2 regions of the Proteiniclasticum sp. genome follow, and region 2 is predicted to be linked to the other one. Evidence: a T-box and tRNA genes for the amino acid it is inferred to sense, from the RefSeq annotation. Region 2 holds a T-box; the other holds one or more tRNA genes.
What was found. A T-box is a leader RNA that pairs with one kind of tRNA and senses whether it is charged. The one in region 2 lies ahead of ileS (isoleucine--tRNA ligase), so its partner is inferred to be a tRNA-Ile.

Region 1 (9,634 bases), on a different contig from region 2:
TCTGGTCACGGGACATTGTTAGGTGGGCAGTTTGACTGGGGCGGTCGCCTCCTAAAAAGTAACGGAGGCGCCCAAAGGTTCCCTCAGAACGGTCGGAAATCGTTCGTAGAGTGCAAAGGCAGAAGGGAGCCTGACTGCGACACATACAGGTGGAGCAGGGACGAAAGTCGGGCTTAGTGATCCGGTGGTACCTCGTGGGAGGGCCATCGCTCAACGGATAAAAGCTACCTCGGGGATAACAGGCTAATCTCCCCCAAGAGTCCACATCGACGGGGAGGTTTGGCACCTCGATGTCGGCTCGTCGCATCCTGGGGCTGAAGTAGGTCCCAAGGGTTGGGCTGTTCGCCCATTAAAGCGGCACGCGAGCTGGGTTCAGAACGTCGTGAGACAGTTCGGTCCCTATCCGTCGCGGGCGTAGGAAATTTGAAGGGAGCTGTCCTTAGTACGAGAGGACCGGGATGGACCAACCTCTGGTGCACCAGTTGTTCCGCCAGGAGCATAGCTGGGTAGCTAAGTTGGGACAGGATAAACGCTGAAAGCATCTAAGCGTGAAGCCTACCCTAAGATAAGATTTCCCATGGCGTAAGCCAGTAAGATCCCTTGAAGAACACGAGGTTGATAGGTGAGAGGTGTAAGTGCAGCAATGTATTCAGCTTACTCATACTAATAGATCGAGGGCTTGATCTGATAAAAGATGCTCCGGTACCATTCTTTACTCTCTCCACATGCAGTTTTGAAGGAACATCATGTTCACTTCAGAGATGAACCCTTACGTTCATCACAATCTGGTGTCTATATCTTTTAGGGTTACACCCGTTCCCATTCCGAACACGACGGTTAAGCCTTTTAGAGCCCATGATACTGCAGGGGAGGCCCTGTGGGAAAGTAGGTCGTCGCCAGTTACAAAAGCTCCAAGCGTAATGCCTGGAGCTTTTTTTGTGCGAAAAAATTGAAATGAATTGAAATTCACTATAATATAGATATTAAGAGCCACTTCAGAATATCTGTATTATAGGAGGATAAAATGATCAGAAGATTGAGTTTCGTCATATTCGTGATACTGATATTTTTTGCAGGATGTATGGAAAAAGAAATCATAAGGGATTATATTCCTGCTGTTCCCGCAGTGGAAGTGAGAACTCCGATCATTCCCAATAACAAGGAAATTCAAGATGATTTTCCTGTTGAAACGGTTAATGAGGAAAATCCTCCGGAAGTGGATCTTCATTCCTTGAGCTATGAAAATCTTGTCACTTATATGGAAGAAAAGTATGATCATAGGAAAGTCAGGACTTTCGGTGAAAATATAGAAGGTGTCTATACTCACCTGGAGATTGAGGAGAAAGTGATTGCCCTGACATTCGATGCATGTGGTGGAAATACAGGCAGCGGCTATGATAAGGAACTCATTGATTTCCTAATTGAAGAACAGGTACCTGCTTCTCTTTTCATCAACAGCAGATGGATCAGAGAAAATCCGAAGCAGTTCAGAACGCTTGCGCAGACAGATCTCTTTGAGATTCAGAACCATGGACATGACCATAAACCTCTCTCGGTTGAAGGAAGATCAGTATACAATATAAAGGGTACAGACAGCATAGCTCAGGTACTTGATGAAGTGATGAAAAATCAGAATGAGATTTTCCATATGACTGGAGTTAAACCTAAATATTTTCGGTCCGGTACAGCGTATTATGATGATGTGAGTTTATCCATGCTGAAAGAACTGGGCATAAAAGCGGTTAATTTCGATCTCCTGGGCGATGCTGGTGCAAAATTTAACAGGGCACAGATGGTCAGCTCAGCTGATCAGGCAAGGAACGGTTCAATTCTTCTTTATCATATGAACCATCCTGAAAAAGCGGTTGCAGAGGGAATAAAGCTTGTGGTTCCTATGCTGAGAGAAAAAGGCTTCCATTTTGTGAAGCTGTCTGATTATGATGAATACCTGAAATAAATCTATGGTCTGCAGAATGCATCTGAATTCTGCAGATTTTTCATGCAAATAAATACGTGAAAACAAACAGATTATGATATTATTTTAACAATAACTGTGATATGATGAAAAAGGTGCGAAGCTGAGAGGATATTCTTTCTTCAAACCTCAGATTTATACGGTTCTGACCTTAAGGGGATATACCTGAAAGGGAAGGCGCGGATGATAGAGTCATTTTGCATGCGCCTTTCTGGCGTATTTTTTTATTTGGAGGGATATATGGAAACACGAGTTGCACTCATCGGAATTGTCCTCGAAAACTATGATTCGGCAGAAAAGATGAACAGGATTCTTCATGAGTATGGAGATTATGTCATCGGAAGGATGGGGATTCCCTATCGTGAAAAAAACATGAATATCATCTCCTTGGCTGTGGATGCGCCGATGGACATCATCAGTTCTATATCAGGGAAACTGGGCATGCTCCCGGGAGTATCCTCAAAAACGATTTATGCAAAAAGCAAGAAGGAGTCGCTATGACCAGAAATGAAATGCTGATAAGAAAACTCTCAAGAGACAGGATCTTATCTCTTGATGAATTTACTTCTCTTATCGATACCTTTACCTCGGAGGAGCTCTCCTTCGCACAGTCACTGGCAAGAGACAAAAGAGAGAAAATTTACGGAAACAAGGTCTATATCAGAGGACTCATCGAGCTGTCCAGCTACTGCGCCTGTGACTGTCTATACTGCGGTATAAGGCGTGGGAATCCAAATGCCAAAAGATATAGACTGAACATGGATGAAGTCCTTGAATGCTGCGAAAAAGGCCATCAGCTTGGATTCAGAACATTTGTCATTCAAGGTGGAGAAGATGCCTTCTACGACGATGAAAAACTCGTAGAACTCATATCGATCATCAAACGCAGATATCCTGATTGCGCCGTTACATTATCACTGGGAGAAAGGCCGGAAAAAAGCTTTAGAAGGCTTTATGAGGCAGGAGCTGACCGTTATCTCCTGAGACATGAAACTGCTGATGAAGAGCACTATCGGAGGCTGCATCCGAAAGGGGAAGAACTTTCCAGAAGAATGGAGAGTCTAAGACAGCTCAAAGACATCGGGTTTCAGGTTGGCACCGGATTTATGGTAGGTTCACCCTATCAGGACAGTCTATGTCTTGCCAAGGACATGGTTTTTCTCAGCGAGTTTAAGCCTGAAATGGTCGGTATCGGACCCTTTGTGCCTCACCACGAATCAGTATTCAGAGACTACAAAAGCGGAAGTGTAGATCTTACCCTCTTCATGTTGTCTCTCATCCGACTTATGCTTCCTTATGCGCTGATTCCTGCAACAACATCACTTGGAACAGTAGATGGAGAAGGCAGAGAAAAAGGAATCTGTTCTGGTGCAAATGTCGTAATGCCTAATCTGTCACCCTTGGCTGTTCGGAAGAAATATATGCTATATGACAACAAAGCCTACACAGGAACAGAGGCTGCTGAAAGTCTGTCTCTTTTACAGGCATCTATGGAGAGAATAGGGTTTGAAGTGGTTGCGGATCGGGGAGATCATCCACTGATAGAAACACGTCAGATGTCTGATGCCAAATAGATTTAAAGGAGTGCTCATTGATGTATAATATCAGATCCACAAAAGCGGAAGAATTCATCAGCCATGATGAGATTCTGGAAACACTTGAATACGCAAAAGAGAATGCGGACAACCGAATGCTCATCAAATCGATTATTGATAAAGCTCGAAAAGGAAATGGATTGAACCACCGAGAGGCATCCGTTCTTCTGGAATGTGGAATGGACGATCTGAACAATGAAATATACTCCCTCGCAGAAGAAATCAAGGAAAGATTCTATGGAAACAGAATCGTGATGTTTGCGCCGCTTTATCTCTCCAACTACTGTGTCAACGGATGTGTATACTGCCCATACCATCTGAAGAACAGACATATCGCAAGAAAGAAGCTGACCCAGGAAGAAATCAGAAATGAAGTCATTGCACTTCAGGATATGGGGCATAAGAGACTTGCACTGGAAACAGGTGAGGATCCGATCAACAGTCCAATAGAATATGTTCTTGAGAGTATAAAAACGATCTATGATGTGAAGCATAAAAATGGAGCTATAAGAAGAGTCAATGTAAACATCGCGGCAACTACTGTGGAAAACTACAGAAAGCTTGCTGAGGCAGGTATCGGCACCTATATCCTTTTTCAGGAAACCTATCATAAGGAAAGCTATGAAATTCTTCATCCTACCGGACCCAAACATCATTACAGCTATCATACAGAGGCTATGGACAGGGCCATGGAAGGTGGAATAGATGATGTGGGACTTGGTGTCCTATTCGGTCTGGAACGCTACAAATACGATTTTACCGGCCTTCTCATGCATGCTGAGCATCTTGAAGAGGTATACGGTGTCGGACCGCATACATTAAGCGTTCCAAGAATCCGTCATGCAGATGACATCGATGCGGATTCCTTCACCAACGGCATTGACGACGATATCTTTGCTAAAATTGTTGCGTGCATAAGGATTGCGGTGCCTTATACAGGAATGATCATCTCCACAAGAGAAAGTCAGGCTTGTCGTGAGAAGGTCCTGAAGCTTGGTGTATCTCAGATCAGCGGCGGTTCAAAGACAAGTGTGGGCGGATATGTGCTGCCGGAGCTTGCCGAAGACAAATCGGAGCAGTTTGATGTCAGCGACAAGAGAACCCTTGATGAAATTGTCAGATGGCTGATGGAAATGGGTCATATCCCGAGTTTCTGCACGGCATGCTACAGAGAAGGAAGAACTGGAGATCGATTCATGATGCTTCTGAAGAGCGGACAGATCATCAACTGCTGTCATCCCAATTCACTAATTACACTGAAGGAATATCTGATGGATTATGCCAAAGAGGAGACAAGGATTCTTGGTGAAAAACTCATCGAAAAGGAGATTCACAGGATTACAAACGAAAAGGTCAGATTAAGAGCTGAGGACAACCTGAGAGAGATCAGTCAGGGAAAAAGAGATTTCCGGTTCTGATGATAGATAAAGGAGCATATTATGGGACTAATGGATACACCTTCGGGTGAGAGAGTGCATATCGGTATTTTCGGCCGGATGAACTCCGGTAAATCAAGCATCATCAACGCCATTACAGGACAGAACATATCCATCGTATCCGATGTCAGAGGAACGACTACAGACCCAGTGATGAAGTCCATGGAGCTTCTCCCGCTGGGGCCGGTTATGATCATGGATACACCAGGACTTGACGATCAGAGTATCCTCGGACATCTGAGAGTGGAGAGCACTATGAGAATCCTTGACCGGACGGATCTTGCGCTTGTGGTTATGGATGCACAAGCCGGGATATCCGATGAGGATGAGAAGATCATCAGTAAGATCAGAGCAAAGAAGCTGCCTTACATTCTCGTTTATAATAAGACAGATCTGCTTAAAGAGCCGATGAATCTCAGCAGTGGCGATAACAGATCCGAATCAATTGCAGTGAGCGCCTCTACTATGAAGAATATCCATGAGCTCAAAGAGCTCATGGGCAGGATTGCGGGTAAAGAAGGCTATAAGAAAAAACTCATTTCCGATCTCATTTCACCGAAAGATCTCATCATTCTTGTTGTGCCAGTTGATTCTGCTGCACCAAAAGGAAGACTCATACTGCCTCAGCAGCAGGTCATAAGAGACATCTTAGACAGCAGGGCACAGGCACTGATTGTTCAGGTGGATGAGCTTTCGGATGCACTATCCGTGCTTAACAGAAAGCCCAGAATGGTCATCACGGACAGCCAGGCATTTCATGAGGTCAAAAAAATCGTTCCTGAGGATATTGCCCTGACAAGCTTCTCCATACTCATGGCAAGATATAAGGGAAATCTCAGTGAAGCTGTAAAAGGGGCTTATGCTCTGGACACGCTAAAGGATCATCAGAGAGTCCTCATTTCTGAAGGCTGCACTCATCACAGGCAATGTGATGACATCGGTACGGCAAAGCTTCCGAAATGGATCAGTGAGTATACCGGCAAGAAGCTGTTCTTTGTTCACTCCAGCGGAACTGAGTTCAATCGGGAAGGGGAGAAATACGATCTTGTTGTCCACTGCGGTGGATGTATGCTGAACGAAAAAGAAATGCAGTCAAGAATCTGCCGTACCATAGAAAACGATATGCCCATAACAAACTACGGTATCCTTATTGCGCATATGAACGGGATACTGGAACGAAGCATCATGCCGCTCAAAGAGAAACTGTAATCGGATGTACCTATAAAATGACAGATTCTAAAAGATAATGGATCAAGGATATAAAGGGGCGGTATGGGGTTCATACGCTCCTTTGCAGGAAAAAACAATCTTTCATGGAATAAAAATAAAATCTGTTGACAGTTGTCACTACAGCACTTATAATAATTATTGTTCTCAAAATTTTAATAAAGTTTTGTGAAACCAATACGTGAAGCGATATTCTTGTTTTCACGTTTTGTATAGTATTTTACGATGCTAATCGTAATTTACAGTTATCTGGTGTCTATATCGCATAGGGCTACACCCGTTCCCATTCCGAACACGAAGGTTAAGCCTATACGAGCCCATGATACTGCAGGGGAGGCCCTGTGGGAAAGTAGGTCGTCGCCAGTTATTGGATCTTTAGCTCAGTTGGTTAGAGCAACCGGCTCATAACCGGTCGGCCCGGGGTTCGAGTCCCTGAAGGTCCACCATATGGGGGTATAGCTCAGTTGGGAGAGCACCTGCCTTGCACGCAGGGGGCCAAGAGTTCGAGTCTCTTTATCTCCACCATAAAAAAATCCGAATGTTGCCAGATGGCGATATTCGGATTTTTCCGTTTTATGAAAAAACCGGGGAAAATCCCCGGCTGTTCAGCAGTTACTATATTTTCTATTCGCCCATGACATGAACGGTAATTTTTCTTGTTCTTGGTCCGTCGAATTCACAGAAAAATATGCCCTGCCAGATACCCATTTCGATCATTCCACCGCTTACGATGAGGCTCTGGCTGCTTCCGATATTGATGGACTTAAGATGCGCCTGGGAGTTGCCTTCCATATGCTTGAATTTCGGATCGTCAGGAAAAGCCTTGTCCAGTGCATAGAGCATATCTGTTATGACATCCGGATCCGCATTTTCGTTGATGCATACTGCACCTGTAGTATGAGGAGAGTAGACTGTAAGGATGCCTTCACTGATCTTCGACTCCTCCAGTGTTTTTCTTACCTCGTCGGTGATCTCATAAAAATCCTGTCTTTTGGTTGTCTTGAATTCCAGCTGTTTTTTGTAAATCTTCATCCTGTCCTCCCTGACTCTTTTTCTTCATTATACATGAATATTTTTCTTTCTTCTTCCACTTTCTTTAACATATCCATTAATATTCTCTAAACGTCCGCAAATTATGCAATGTTTTAGATTATAATTGTATTATGATTCTAAGTATGATCAGCGAGAGTGTTCATGATCGGAACATTCATCCGATAGAGGTAAATATGGTGAAACGCATCCGGCAGTTTATTCAGAATATCCGTTACAGTTATCAGAAGATCGATGAAGATTTTCTGATTCTGTATTTAAATGAAAAGGAACTGAGTCTGTTCAGGAGGCTCAAAAAATCCGAACAGATCCACAGTATACTCATTGCGAAGGATATTCGCGAGGAACTGGGCGAAGACAGGGAAAAAGGCATGATCAGAGCTGCACTTTTTCATGATATCGGAAAGATCACACGTCCGATGAATCTATTCGAGAAAAGCATGGCTGTGATACTGAAAAAACTCTTAGGCAGAAGAATCACTATACTTCTACGCTTTCCCTTTATTCAGTCATATCTCTATCATGGAGAAAGAGGCGGAGAAATTCTGAAAGCAGAAAGAATCTTTGATGAAACGCCCATATTCTACAGACTGGTCAGTTCTCATCATCATAGAAGAGAGCTGATCGGGAATCAGAAAGATCGTGATGAACTCATCAGATATTACGATCTGCTTAAGAAATATGATGACCGTTATTAGGAAAAAGAATAACCTTTTGGAGGCAAATTCATGAAAATCGATATCAAACCGAACTTCAAATTCAAGTTCAGAAATAGACTGAAAGGCAAAAAGAATCTTTACGTGATTATTGGTGCAGTTCTGATCGGGCTGATCATTCTGTTCAATTCGACCAGTTTTATTGCCAATCTGCAGTGGTTCGGTGAAGTGGGCTATACAAGAACCTATCTCACAAGAGCGCTTGCTGTTGCGGGTCTAACCCTGCCGATTTTTCTCATCTTCTATCTGGTGTCCATTTTCTATTACAGGAGTATCTCCAAAAAGTATGACCTGGTGAGCTATCCTCAGAAAACTGATGGGGAGATTAAAAGGCGAAACAGATATGTGTATGTCGCTTCGGGAATTTTCTTCCTTGTGGTCGCCTATGGACTGGCCAAGGATTACTGGTATGTCATTCTCCAGTATTTCAACAGTGTGGATTTTGGACAGGTGGATCCGATCTTCAGCAAGGATATCTCCTTCTATGTATTCAGACTGCCCCTGTATCAGTTTCTGATTTCCCTCTCTCTTTCAGTTGTCGTTCTGCTTATTCTTCTGACAGTGCTCATCTATCTAATCATTGCAGCGAAGAGTTCGTTTAACAGACTGAACTTCAGAAATGCCAGAGGAATTCTTCACGTGATCAAGAACGGATTTATCCAGTTTGCCGGAAAAGCTCTGGCCATGCTGATTTCTCTATTTCTCCTGCTCATGGCACTGAAATATTATCTGGATTCCTTCCTTGTCATGTTCAATGAATCAGGCGTCGTTTTTGGCCCGGGATATACAGACATCAAAATCAATGTACCTTTCCTGAGGGTTATCGCAGTATTAGCTGCTGTCTCGGCTGCTGTTGTGGCTTTTGGAATCGTGAAGAAAAAAGTCAATCTGATTGCCTATCCTGTTCTTGGAATCCTGGCACTAAGTGTTCTTCGAATCGCTGCAGTTTTTGCTGTGGAGGCGCTGGTTGTCAATCCCAATCAGCTGGAGAGAGAGCGTCCATATATCGAGAACAACATCAATATGACCCGGCAGGCTTTCGGAATCAATAATGTGGACATCAGACTTTTTGAAGCGGATAAAGATATCTCTCCTGGAGAAATCACGGGCAACAGGGAAGTTGTGGACAGCATAAAGGTCAATTCCTACCGACATACCCTTGATTTTATCAGACAGGCACAGGTCATAAGAGGATATTATGATTTCAATGATGTGGACGTGGACCGATATATGATCAGTGGTGAGAAGAAACAGGTATTCCTGTCTGCGAGAGAGATCGACAGCAGTCTCATCTCTCCATCCACCTGGCAGAACACTCACCTTTTCTATACCCATGGATATGGTGTAGTCATGTCTGATTCAAGTACTGTGACCGCCCAGGGACAGCCTGATTTCCTCATGAAGGATATCCCTACAAATAACATCACGGATATTCCTCTGGATAATCCCAGAATCTATTTCGGGGAGCTGGTTTCCGATTATGTCATCGTAGGCACACAGACGGATGAGTTCGATTACCCCCGTGGCGGAGAAAATGAAAGCTACAGGTATACAGGAGAGGCCGGAATAAAGATGAATCTCCTGAACAGACTCCTCTATGCCATTGAAGAAAAGGAACCGAAGATTCTCATTTCT
Region 2 (9,634 bases):
TTGAAAGAGGCTGTCTGTTTTTCATGTTGGATGTATTTCTTGCGCTTCTTCCCAGTGTGACCAGGTTGTAGGCAAGGCCCATCTCTTCCTCGAGCTTTGTGTTGATGAGTGATTCATCCGCTTCAGGATACTTCGTGAAGTGTACAGATTCCTTCTCATCATTCTTAAGCCCTACAATGAGGTTCTGGTAGATGGTCTCGGAAAGATATGGAACAAATGGAGCAGCGGTCTTCACCAGTGTCACAAGGACATTGTAAAGTGTCGTGTAGGCACTGATCTTATCCTCTGTCAGTTCATCTGACCAGAATCTTGCTCTGTTTCTTCTGACATACCAGTTGGACAGATCCTCCGTAAACTCCTCAATGGCAAGTGCCGCCTGAGTGATTCTGTATCCGTCAAGATCTTCTGTCACTCTCTTCACCAGACTGTTCAGCTTTGAAAGCACCCACTTGTCCATGACATTGTCTGACTTGTGATCCTTGTAGTCCATAGGATTGAACTGGTCAATCTCAGCATAGAGTACATAGAAGGAGTAGACATTGTATAGGGTCAGAAGGAACTTTCTCTGGCTTTCAGCCACATCATCCTGGGAGAATCTGGTTGGCAGCCATGGCATGGATGCAGTATAGAAATGCCATCTTGTAGCATCTGCTCCCTGTTCGTTGATGACCTTCATCGGCTCAACGACGTTGCCCTTATGCTTGGACATCTTGATGCCCTTCTTATCCAGAACATGTCCCATAACGATGACATTTTCAAACGGACTCTTCTTGAAGATTGCAGTTGAAATGGCAAGAAGGGTATAGAACCATCCTCTTGTCTGGTCAACAGCTTCCGAAATGAACTGTGCAGGGAAGTTCTCTTCAAACATTTCCTTGTTTTCAAATGGATAGTGCCACTGTGCAAAAGGCATTGATCCTGAATCGAACCAGGCATCGATCACTTCGTTTGTTCTGGTCATTGTGTTTCCGCACTTTTCGCAGGTCAGGTGCACCTTATCGATATATGGTTTATGGAGTTCGATGTTCTCAGGAACATCGATTCCCTTTTCCTTAAGCTCTGCAATGGATCCGATACACTCTCTGTGACCGCATTCACATTCCCAGATCGGAAGTGGTGTTCCCCAGTATCTGTCTCTTGAGATTCCCCAGTCGATGACATTTTCAAGGAACTTACCCATTCTGCCTGTTCTTACATTGTCAGGATACCAGTTTACGCTGTTTGAGTTTTCCAGAAGTTCATCTCGCAGTGAGCTCATTCTGACGAACCAGCTGTCCTTTGGATAGTAAAGCAGTGGCGTATCGCATCTCCAGCAGTGTGGATAGGAGTGCATGTACTTCTCTGTGCTGAAAAGCTTGTTCTCGTTTTCCAGCCAGCTTAGGATCGCCTTGTCCGCTTTACGGACATCCATTCCCTTGAAAGGTTCCACTTCGTCCACGAACTTACCTTCTTCGTTGACCAGATGGATGAACGGGATGTTGTTCTGCATACCCACCATGTAGTCATCCTCACCATAGGCAGGTGCTGTATGAACGACTCCTGTACCATCGGACAGGGTGACAAAGTCTCCGTGGATGACAAAAAATGCTCTCTTTTCAGGGGTATGGAAAGGCATCAGCTGCTCGTAGTCTGTATTGACCAGCTCCTGACCCTTGAATTCACGTACAATCTCATATTCCAGTCCGTTAAGAACCTTCTCGCAAAGCTCCTTGGCAAGGATCAGAATCTCGTCCCCGACCTTCGCTTCCACGTAGGTGAAGTTTTGATTGACCGCTAAAGCAGCATTGGAAGGAAGTGTCCATGGCGTTGTGGTCCAGGCGAGGATATACTTGTTTTCTGTACCTGCAACCTTGAACTTTGCAATGGCTGTGCTGTCTGTGACATCCTTATATCCTTGAGCCACTTCATGAGAGGAAAGTCCTGTTCCACAGCGTGGACAGTAAGGCATGACCTTGAAGCCCTTATAAAGGAGATCAGACTCCCACATGGTCTTCAGTGCCCACCATTCTGATTCGATATAATCATTCTTGTAGGTGATGTAAGGATCTTCCATGTCTACCCAGAAACCGATCTTCTCGGACATTTCCTTCCACATGCTGGTGTACTTGAATACACTTTCCTTACACTCATTGATAAAGTTCTCTACGCCGTACTCTTCGATGCCTTCTTTTCCGTTGATCCCTAGTTTCTTTTCGATCTCAAGCTCAACTGGAAGTCCATGGGTATCCCATCCGGCCTTTCTCAGCACTTTATAGCCTTTCATAACCTTGTATCTTGGAATGAGGTCCTTGATGACTCTTGTCAGAACATGTCCGACGTGAGGCATACCGTTGGCTGTTGGAGGACCATCAAAGAATGTAAAAACCTCCCCATCCTGGTTCAGTTTATAACTCTTGTCAACGATGTTTTTATCCGCCCAAAGCGCTCTGATCTCATCTTCCATTGATACAAAGGATTTTCCCGCATCAACTTTCTTATACATCACACTACAACTCCTTATTTTCAAAAATAAAATATATAAAAAAGACCCGTCCAAAATAGGACGAGGTCTCGCTATACCACCTAATTAATTCATTTCAGATACGCGAAGAACACTCTTCTTAATATCCTATTTCGTAACGCGAAATCACGTATATGCTTAAATCATTTCAGCATATCCACTCCCAGGTGATCTTCTCTTCTTGAGGCTAAGGTTTTTCAGCATGCAACCTCTCTCTGAAAGCCTTTTACAGAAGGTACTTGTCCTTTTCACAGTGTTTGACCTAATCATTATATTATATGCATAATCCCTTGTCAAACAAGTAAACAGAGCGCTATAGCCCTGAAACTGCTGTAAGGAGAAAGACGGCTACTTATCTTTTTTGCTCACATAGGCCTTCATATGGACCACATTCCTGTCCAGCTTCAGCTTCGGCATCTCGTCATCTGCGAAGCCGAGATTGTCCCATCTGCTGATGCGGTTTAAATAATCCCTGAGCATTTTCTTCCCGCTCTTGATGTCTTCTTCCTGGTCGAAATTCATATCTGCCAGGAACTCATTGATCACCTCATCGGTTTCACGGGTTTTTCTTGCGATCTCAATGGTTCTGTCCAGATAGAATCCGAAATAGAATTCTTCCGGGATATGAGGATATAGGGTAATAAACTCCTCATCAGGGGTGAAGTGCTCCTGGAAATAGCTAAAGAGCTTCTCGTACTCTTCTTCCTGCTCGATGTATGAAGGATCTGAGGCATCCAGAAAATCCAATCGCTCATATGCCTTGTATCCCTGCCCCTTGTTCCATCTTCTGATTTCTGAGATATCATAGAAGATTTCAAAATCGATGTCTACGATATATTCCTTGTCCTCATACATAATGGAGGCGTAAGCATCGTGAAGGGAGTATTTATAGGATAGAACACGGTTAAAGAACTTGCTGTCCATATTGCCGTGATTCCTGCTCACAATTTCATAGAGCCTGTCGATTTCAACCGCACCGTAGTAATACAGTGCACCCTTTATGATCTTAGCCGCTTCATCAAGATACGCTGCCATGCTGAGCCTCTCGGGTACAAGGTACACTTCAAAAAGATCGATAAACTCCTGGCTGACATGAGCATGAATCTGTCCGATATCCTCCATGTCAAAGTCCGGATGGACGAGGCACAAATCAAGAAGACTGCTGAGAGATTCAAGCTCGGCTGCAGGCCCCTCATTATCATTATCGTCCCGGAATGTATATTCTCCGTGATTTTCCTTCATTTTGTTGAGGAGAACAAGGTCTTCATGGGAAAGCATGTAGTAGACTTCAATGACATAGTCTGTCAGCGCTTTTTCCAGAAGATTGATCAGCTCTTCCTTTTCCGCATCTTCTTCATAGTCGGCATTCATGAGATCTAAAGTGTTCTGAATTTCTTCTTCTTCGTATTTTTCGATAATTTCTCTCATCTTTAGATATTTATATTCCATATTTCTCTCCTTATGAGGCATATCTTCATCTGTAATCCGCTGCCTCGCTTCTATCTATTATATCCTATTTAACCAGTCAAAGCCGAACATTCTATGAATACAAAGAAAAATATCCTGAAACAAAAGCATCTCAAGGTGCCTGCTGTGTCCCGTTCATGAAAAGGCTTCTCTTTCAGCCCTTCTGCTGCGGGAAAACATGCATGACTTTCTGTGGTATACTGGTTCTCTTACAAATGAGGGAGGAATAGACATATGATAGAAGAGACCATCATAGACCAGAAACTTCAGTTCCACACCTCGAGCAGCACGTTCTCACCGGAATTCATAGACAGAGGAACAATTGCCATGCTTAAAGAGACATCTGTATGCACTAAAGATAAAGTGCTTGATTTAGGCTGCGGATATGGTGCAGCGGGAATATATCTCGGAAAGATGATCGGAGAAGACCGGATTGTCATGTGCGACATCTCTGAAGATGCTGTAAAGCTTGCACAGGAAAATGCCGCTTTAAACGGATTGCCGGGAATCAGAGTGATTCAAAGTAATGGCTTCAGAAATCTTCCGGATTCCGATTTCACGCTGATCCTTTCCAACCCACCCTATCACACCGATTTTTCGGTAGCGAAAAGCTTCATCGAAGAAGGTTTTCTGAAACTGAGCATAGGCGGAAAAATGATCATGGTCACAAAAAGACTGAAATGGTATAAAAACAGACTAATTTCAGTCTTTGGCGGGGTCCGTGTCACCGAAACTGAAGGATACTATATATTCACCGCTGAAAAGCGTTCAATGACGAAACCCGTAAAACTGCTGAAAGTAACGAAACCATCGAAAAAACTCAGAAGAAGAACGGATAAAGACAGATCATCCTCTTAACAGTAGATAAATCTATACAAGAAAAAATCACGACTAATGCCGTGATTTTTTTGTTTCCTTATTTTTCAGTTGAGGTAGGTCACCCTGACATGCCTCGCTTCCTCATTGAGATCATCAAATACCCTTAGAAGTGACCTGCCATACTTTCCGAGATGCGCGGTAATCTCAGAGGCGTTCACTATGACAATCTCTGTATCTTTTGCTCTTGTGCTTAAGAGGTCCCAGAGCGCATCAAGGTTTCTGCCGTAGTAATCCGGGAAACAGAATTTTCTTTTAAGGTAGGCATGGGTGACTTCCTTTGTAATCATTCTTTTTCCGTTCAGTATGATCCTGTTCATTCTTTCTCCCCCTCTGTCAGTAGAGCTGTTCAAAGGACTCATAGTGGTCATCCGTATAGTAGATCAGTCCATCATTTGAAAAGACTATCCTTTTAGCATTACGTCTTCCACCATCATAGTCGATATCCGCTTCATACCATTTTCGTCCTGATGCATCGGGCAGAAGCCCTTCTCTGTTTCCGAATCTGTCTCCGCCGATGCTCATCTCGTCTGTGACGTCCCAGAGATTTCCTCTATCTGCATCCCATCCAAGATCCATGGCTTCATTTTTAGTGATGTAGTTATCCGGAAGTCTCCCATAGATATGGATGTATTCCGCAACTTCTTCCTTTCCTGTATAATACCCGTCTTTCTTTACTGCGGATGATTCTTCGCCTTGATCCGGCTCTCCTATAGGAGACTCCACCTCGGTATTAACCGTGCCCATATCGTCCTCAGACAGAACTTCACATCCTGTAATGGTGAAAAAAACGGATAGAAGCAGAAGAAGTCCCAGGCTTTTCCGGAATATTTTCTTCATTATTCCCACTCTCCGTTTCTGTATCCGTCGATGAGCCCTTTTATCTTGAGCCCGCAGCGTCTTCCCCTGCATTCACCCGAACCTGATCCGGTCACTTCGTTGACTTTTATGACACTGTCCGCACCCTTTCGGATAGCATCCTTGATTTTGCTTCTGGGTATGGCTCTGCAGATGCAGATTTTTGTTATGTTGTCCATGATTCTGGGATCAATCTGATTGTCCATAATATCACTCCTTACCTTGAATTATACCTAAATCATCTTTGTATTGACAGTAAATCATATAATGTTCACCTTACTGTAACGCTTGTTCCATATCCGTTCATTGAGTTTCTTTCAGAATAATGTCATAATTAAACTAAGTTCACTTCAAGGAGGTCTTACCATGGTAGACAAAATACTTGTTGTCACAAGCAGCATACTGGACCAGGGCGTCCTGCCTCAGGAAAAACAGACATTTCAAGGACCCTTACCCGTTGTGAAGGATCTCATCGATCTTAACATCAATCTCATTGCCCTGCCGAACATCGAAAAGCATTATGCGCTTTACCGGATGAAAAAATCGGAGTCAGACGGTCTAAAAGAAGACATCTATGCACAGTATATCAAGTCCCATCTGGTTCCGCTGGTCAATGAAGTTATGGAAAGGGTTCGCGCAGGCAGTACCTTTCTCGGTGTACTATCCTATGGAGCAGATGAGTCACAGCGCGTAGAACCGAAAAGCAGTCCGATTATGATCGAGCTTTTCAGACTGTTCGACCGAAACTGTATGCTGACACCCTATTACGAAATCAGGGAGAATCTGACATCTGAAGAGATGGATCTCATCATTTCAGATATTGCAGAAACACTGAGAATATGAAGATGAGACATGTGATCATCAGAAACCACATCGTCAACCAGGCCAATCTTATCGAAGTGAAGAAAAACGACCGTGTCCTGCGCCTCGAAGAATACATCGGCAATCCCATCTGGAAGAACTGGGTCTACTGCATCGCACGCGACACGCTGAAGGAAGGCTGGATTCCAAGAGAATATCTGAGGGATGTGGATGAGGAATCCATCCTGCTTGAAGACTATTCTTCCAGAGAACTGGAAATCACCGTAGGTGAAGTCGTTCAGGTCAAAAAAACAGTGAACAGCTGGGCATACTGCGTAAGTGAAAGAACAGCGGATGCAGGATGGGTACCGGTCGATCATATGGAAAAAATAGAGCGATAATCAGGAAGGAAGCAGTGTAACATCATGAATGCACTGCTTCCTTCTTTCTTCTATATTAAAATTCCAGTTTGATGATTCCGTGTTTGTACTCCGGAACAATATCAAAGAGATCCTTCTGCAGACAATAATGGACATCCTTTTCAAGGCCCAGGTTCATGAGGACCTTCGAATGCTCCGCCTGATGGACGTAGCTCTTTAAATCAGTATGACTACTGTAGATGAGAAGAGCGGTCTTGGCCACATCGGTCAGTTCATACTCCGCAGCATCCAGGATATCCTTTATGATGGCTCCTGATGCAATGAAATCCTCCATTGAAAAATGCCCGTTTGTTCCTGAATTCACGATGACGATGTCATTATTCTCCTGCACCGCTTTTGCCGAGACTGCCTTTGCATTAAGAAGTGCTCCGATATAGACTTTCGATGCCGCACCGCTTCTTGATATGGCCAGCGTGCCGTTGGTTGTAGTGATGATGACATTTTTGTCGTATACAGCTGTACTTGTGTATTCTTCAGGTGAATTGGACAGATCGAACCCTTCGATTTTCTGCGCCTTTCTTTCTCCACCCAGAACGACGTTTTCAAGTTTCTTTCTGGTCTCCAGAGCTTCCTCCACCGATGTGACCGGCACAACGCTCTTTGCACCGTTTTTCAGGGCTGTGATGATGACTGATGTGGCTCTTAGCACATCGATTACAATTACTGTGGTATTCTTGACAAGCTCCGGTATCACCTGGCTTCCCGCGGTTATAATATCAATCTTCATTCTATATTTACTCCTTGTGTAGTGTAATGGTCACTTTTCTTTTGTCTACTGCAATTCTTTCCCTGATACAGATCGTTCTTTCTGAAATAGTCGTCAATGGCATTGAGAACCTCCCATTTTTTAAGAGACCACATGGGTCCGATGAGAAGATCCCTTGGTGCATCTCCCGTGGTCCTGTGAATCACGATGTTCTCAGGCAGTAGAGCGATTGACTCAGCTACGAGCGAAACATACTCGTCCATTTCCATGAACTTCAGTTTTCCTCTTTCATAGAGGTGAACCATGGGTGTATCCTTCATGAGATGAAGGAGATGAAACTTCACACCCTGGACATCCATTCCAGCCAGATATCGTACGGTATCGAGCATATCCTTCGTTTCTTCACCCGGCAGACCGAAAATCACATGAACGACCACATCGATTCCGAGTTTTCTAAGATCTTCCACCGCTTTTTCAAAAACCGGAAGATCATATCCTCTGTTGATGGCCCTGCCGGTTGAATCGCTTACGGTCTGTAGGCCAAGCTCCACGAAGGTATATACCCTGCCGCTGAACTCGGAAAGGACAGAAAGCACTTCATCTCCAAGACAGTCTGGCCTTGTTGCTATGGAAAGCGCCACAACACCCTCCTGAGAAATCGCTTCCTCATATTTTCCCCTTAAGACATCCGGCTCGGCATAAGTATTGGTATACGCCTGGAAATATGCGATATACTTCCCGCTGTGCCATTTCTTTTCCATCTTGCAGCTGATGTCGTCAAACTGTTTCTGTATGCTGAAATCCCGATTTCCTGCAAAATCTCCGGATCCTCTTTCACTGCAGAAAATGCACCCTGTTCCATTTTTCGTCCCATCCCGGTTGGGGCAGGAAAAACCCGCATCCAGGCTGATTTTATAGACCTTGTCCTGAAATTTCTCTCTCAGGAAGTAGTTCAAGCTATGATAACTTTTATCGCCCCATAATTTCATTTCTTCACCATTCTTTCGTTTCAAACCATAGCTTCATATATGATTTCTCTTTTTTTGTTTATCATATTAGGTAAATTATACCGATTTTTCGCGCCATAACATAGGATAATATTGATTGTTTACATTTGATGATCAGCATTTTCAGAAAGAGAGCTTCCAGAATCCTACGGATTTCAGGAAAAATGAACGACCATCTTCATGAGATGATCGTTTCTGTCTATTATGGTGTTTTTTCATCCAGATATCTGTTTATTCCATTGACAAGGCCCACGACGAGCTTATCCTGATATTCTTCAGTATTAAGGAGTAGATCCTCCTCATTATTGGACATATAGCCAAGCTCTACGATGGTCGCAGGAACTTTAGACCAGTTTAAAGTGACCATGTTATCCATAGCCTGGACACCGGCACTCTCTGCACCGGAGGCTTTAATCATCTCTTCATGGAGAACAGTCGAAAGTTTCAGAAACTCATCACTCAGATGACTGACATAGGGATTTTCCTTTGAAGGATAGATGGTCATGATCCCCTTTTTATTTCTGTTTTCACTGCCGTTGGCATGAATGGAGATAAAGAGATCTGCACCTTTTTCATTGGCCATCTCAGCTCTTTCTCTGTTGCTGATGGAAACCTCATGGGTGGTTCTTGTCATGATGACCTCATATCCGGCTTTTACGAGCTCATCTCTCAGCTTAAGTGAAACCTGAAGATTCAGCACATATTCATAGACACCTGAAGCTACGCCTCTTGTCCCTGAAGATACACGATTCTTGAGCTTTGTGGAATCCGGTCCCAGAGGTTCCTTTTCCTTATCCTGCACAGCCTGATGTCCAGGGTTTATGACGATGATCTTCTTCACTTCTTCAACCACAGGTTCTAGTGGAATCATACTTTTCGCAAGGATATCTGTCTTCATCTCTTCCACTTCAAAATCCGTCGTTACAAATGCGAGGTATTCATCCAGCTCTTTCATGGCAGTCTTAAAGAGCCGTGCGTC

Region 1: it encodes a tRNA-Ile, which carries the amino acid that the T-box ahead of ileS (isoleucine--tRNA ligase) is inferred to sense. The anticodon was not compared.

What each region holds. Positions count from the first base shown of each region.
Region 1 is NZ_DAMBTF010000027.1:22,323-31,956, reverse strand. Features, by position in the region: rRNA gene RTX25_RS12560 (23S ribosomal RNA) at 1-687, shown strand, start outside; rRNA gene rrf (5S ribosomal RNA) at 785-902, shown strand; gene RTX25_RS12550 (polysaccharide deacetylase family protein) at 1,025-1,957, shown strand; gene RTX25_RS12545 (TM1266 family iron-only hydrogenase system putative regulator) at 2,216-2,476, shown strand; gene hydE ([FeFe] hydrogenase H-cluster radical SAM maturase HydE) at 2,473-3,549, shown strand; gene hydG ([FeFe] hydrogenase H-cluster radical SAM maturase HydG) at 3,570-4,988, shown strand; gene hydF ([FeFe] hydrogenase H-cluster maturation GTPase HydF) at 5,010-6,215, shown strand; rRNA gene rrf (5S ribosomal RNA) at 6,482-6,599, shown strand; tRNA gene RTX25_RS12520 (tRNA-Ile) at 6,603-6,679, shown strand; tRNA gene RTX25_RS12515 (tRNA-Ala) at 6,683-6,758, shown strand; gene RTX25_RS12510 (secondary thiamine-phosphate synthase enzyme YjbQ) at 6,858-7,265, opposite strand; gene RTX25_RS12505 (HD domain-containing protein) at 7,460-7,981, shown strand; gene RTX25_RS12500 (UPF0182 family protein) at 8,012-9,634, shown strand, end outside.
Region 2 is NZ_DAMBTF010000002.1:160,825-170,458, forward strand. Features, by position in the region: gene ileS (isoleucine--tRNA ligase) at 1-2,482, opposite strand, end outside; T-box leader at 2,536-2,761, opposite strand; gene RTX25_RS01805 (hypothetical protein) at 2,849-3,949, opposite strand; gene RTX25_RS01810 (methyltransferase) at 4,202-4,825, shown strand; gene RTX25_RS01815 (barstar family protein) at 4,891-5,163, opposite strand; gene RTX25_RS01820 (ribonuclease domain-containing protein) at 5,180-5,683, opposite strand; gene RTX25_RS01825 ((2Fe-2S)-binding protein) at 5,683-5,907, opposite strand; gene RTX25_RS01830 (hypothetical protein) at 6,068-6,544, shown strand; gene RTX25_RS01835 (hypothetical protein) at 6,547-6,903, shown strand; gene RTX25_RS01840 (2-phosphosulfolactate phosphatase) at 6,959-7,669, opposite strand; gene RTX25_RS01845 (TIGR01212 family radical SAM protein) at 7,666-8,637, opposite strand; gene RTX25_RS01850 (N-acetylmuramoyl-L-alanine amidase) at 8,858-9,634, opposite strand, start outside.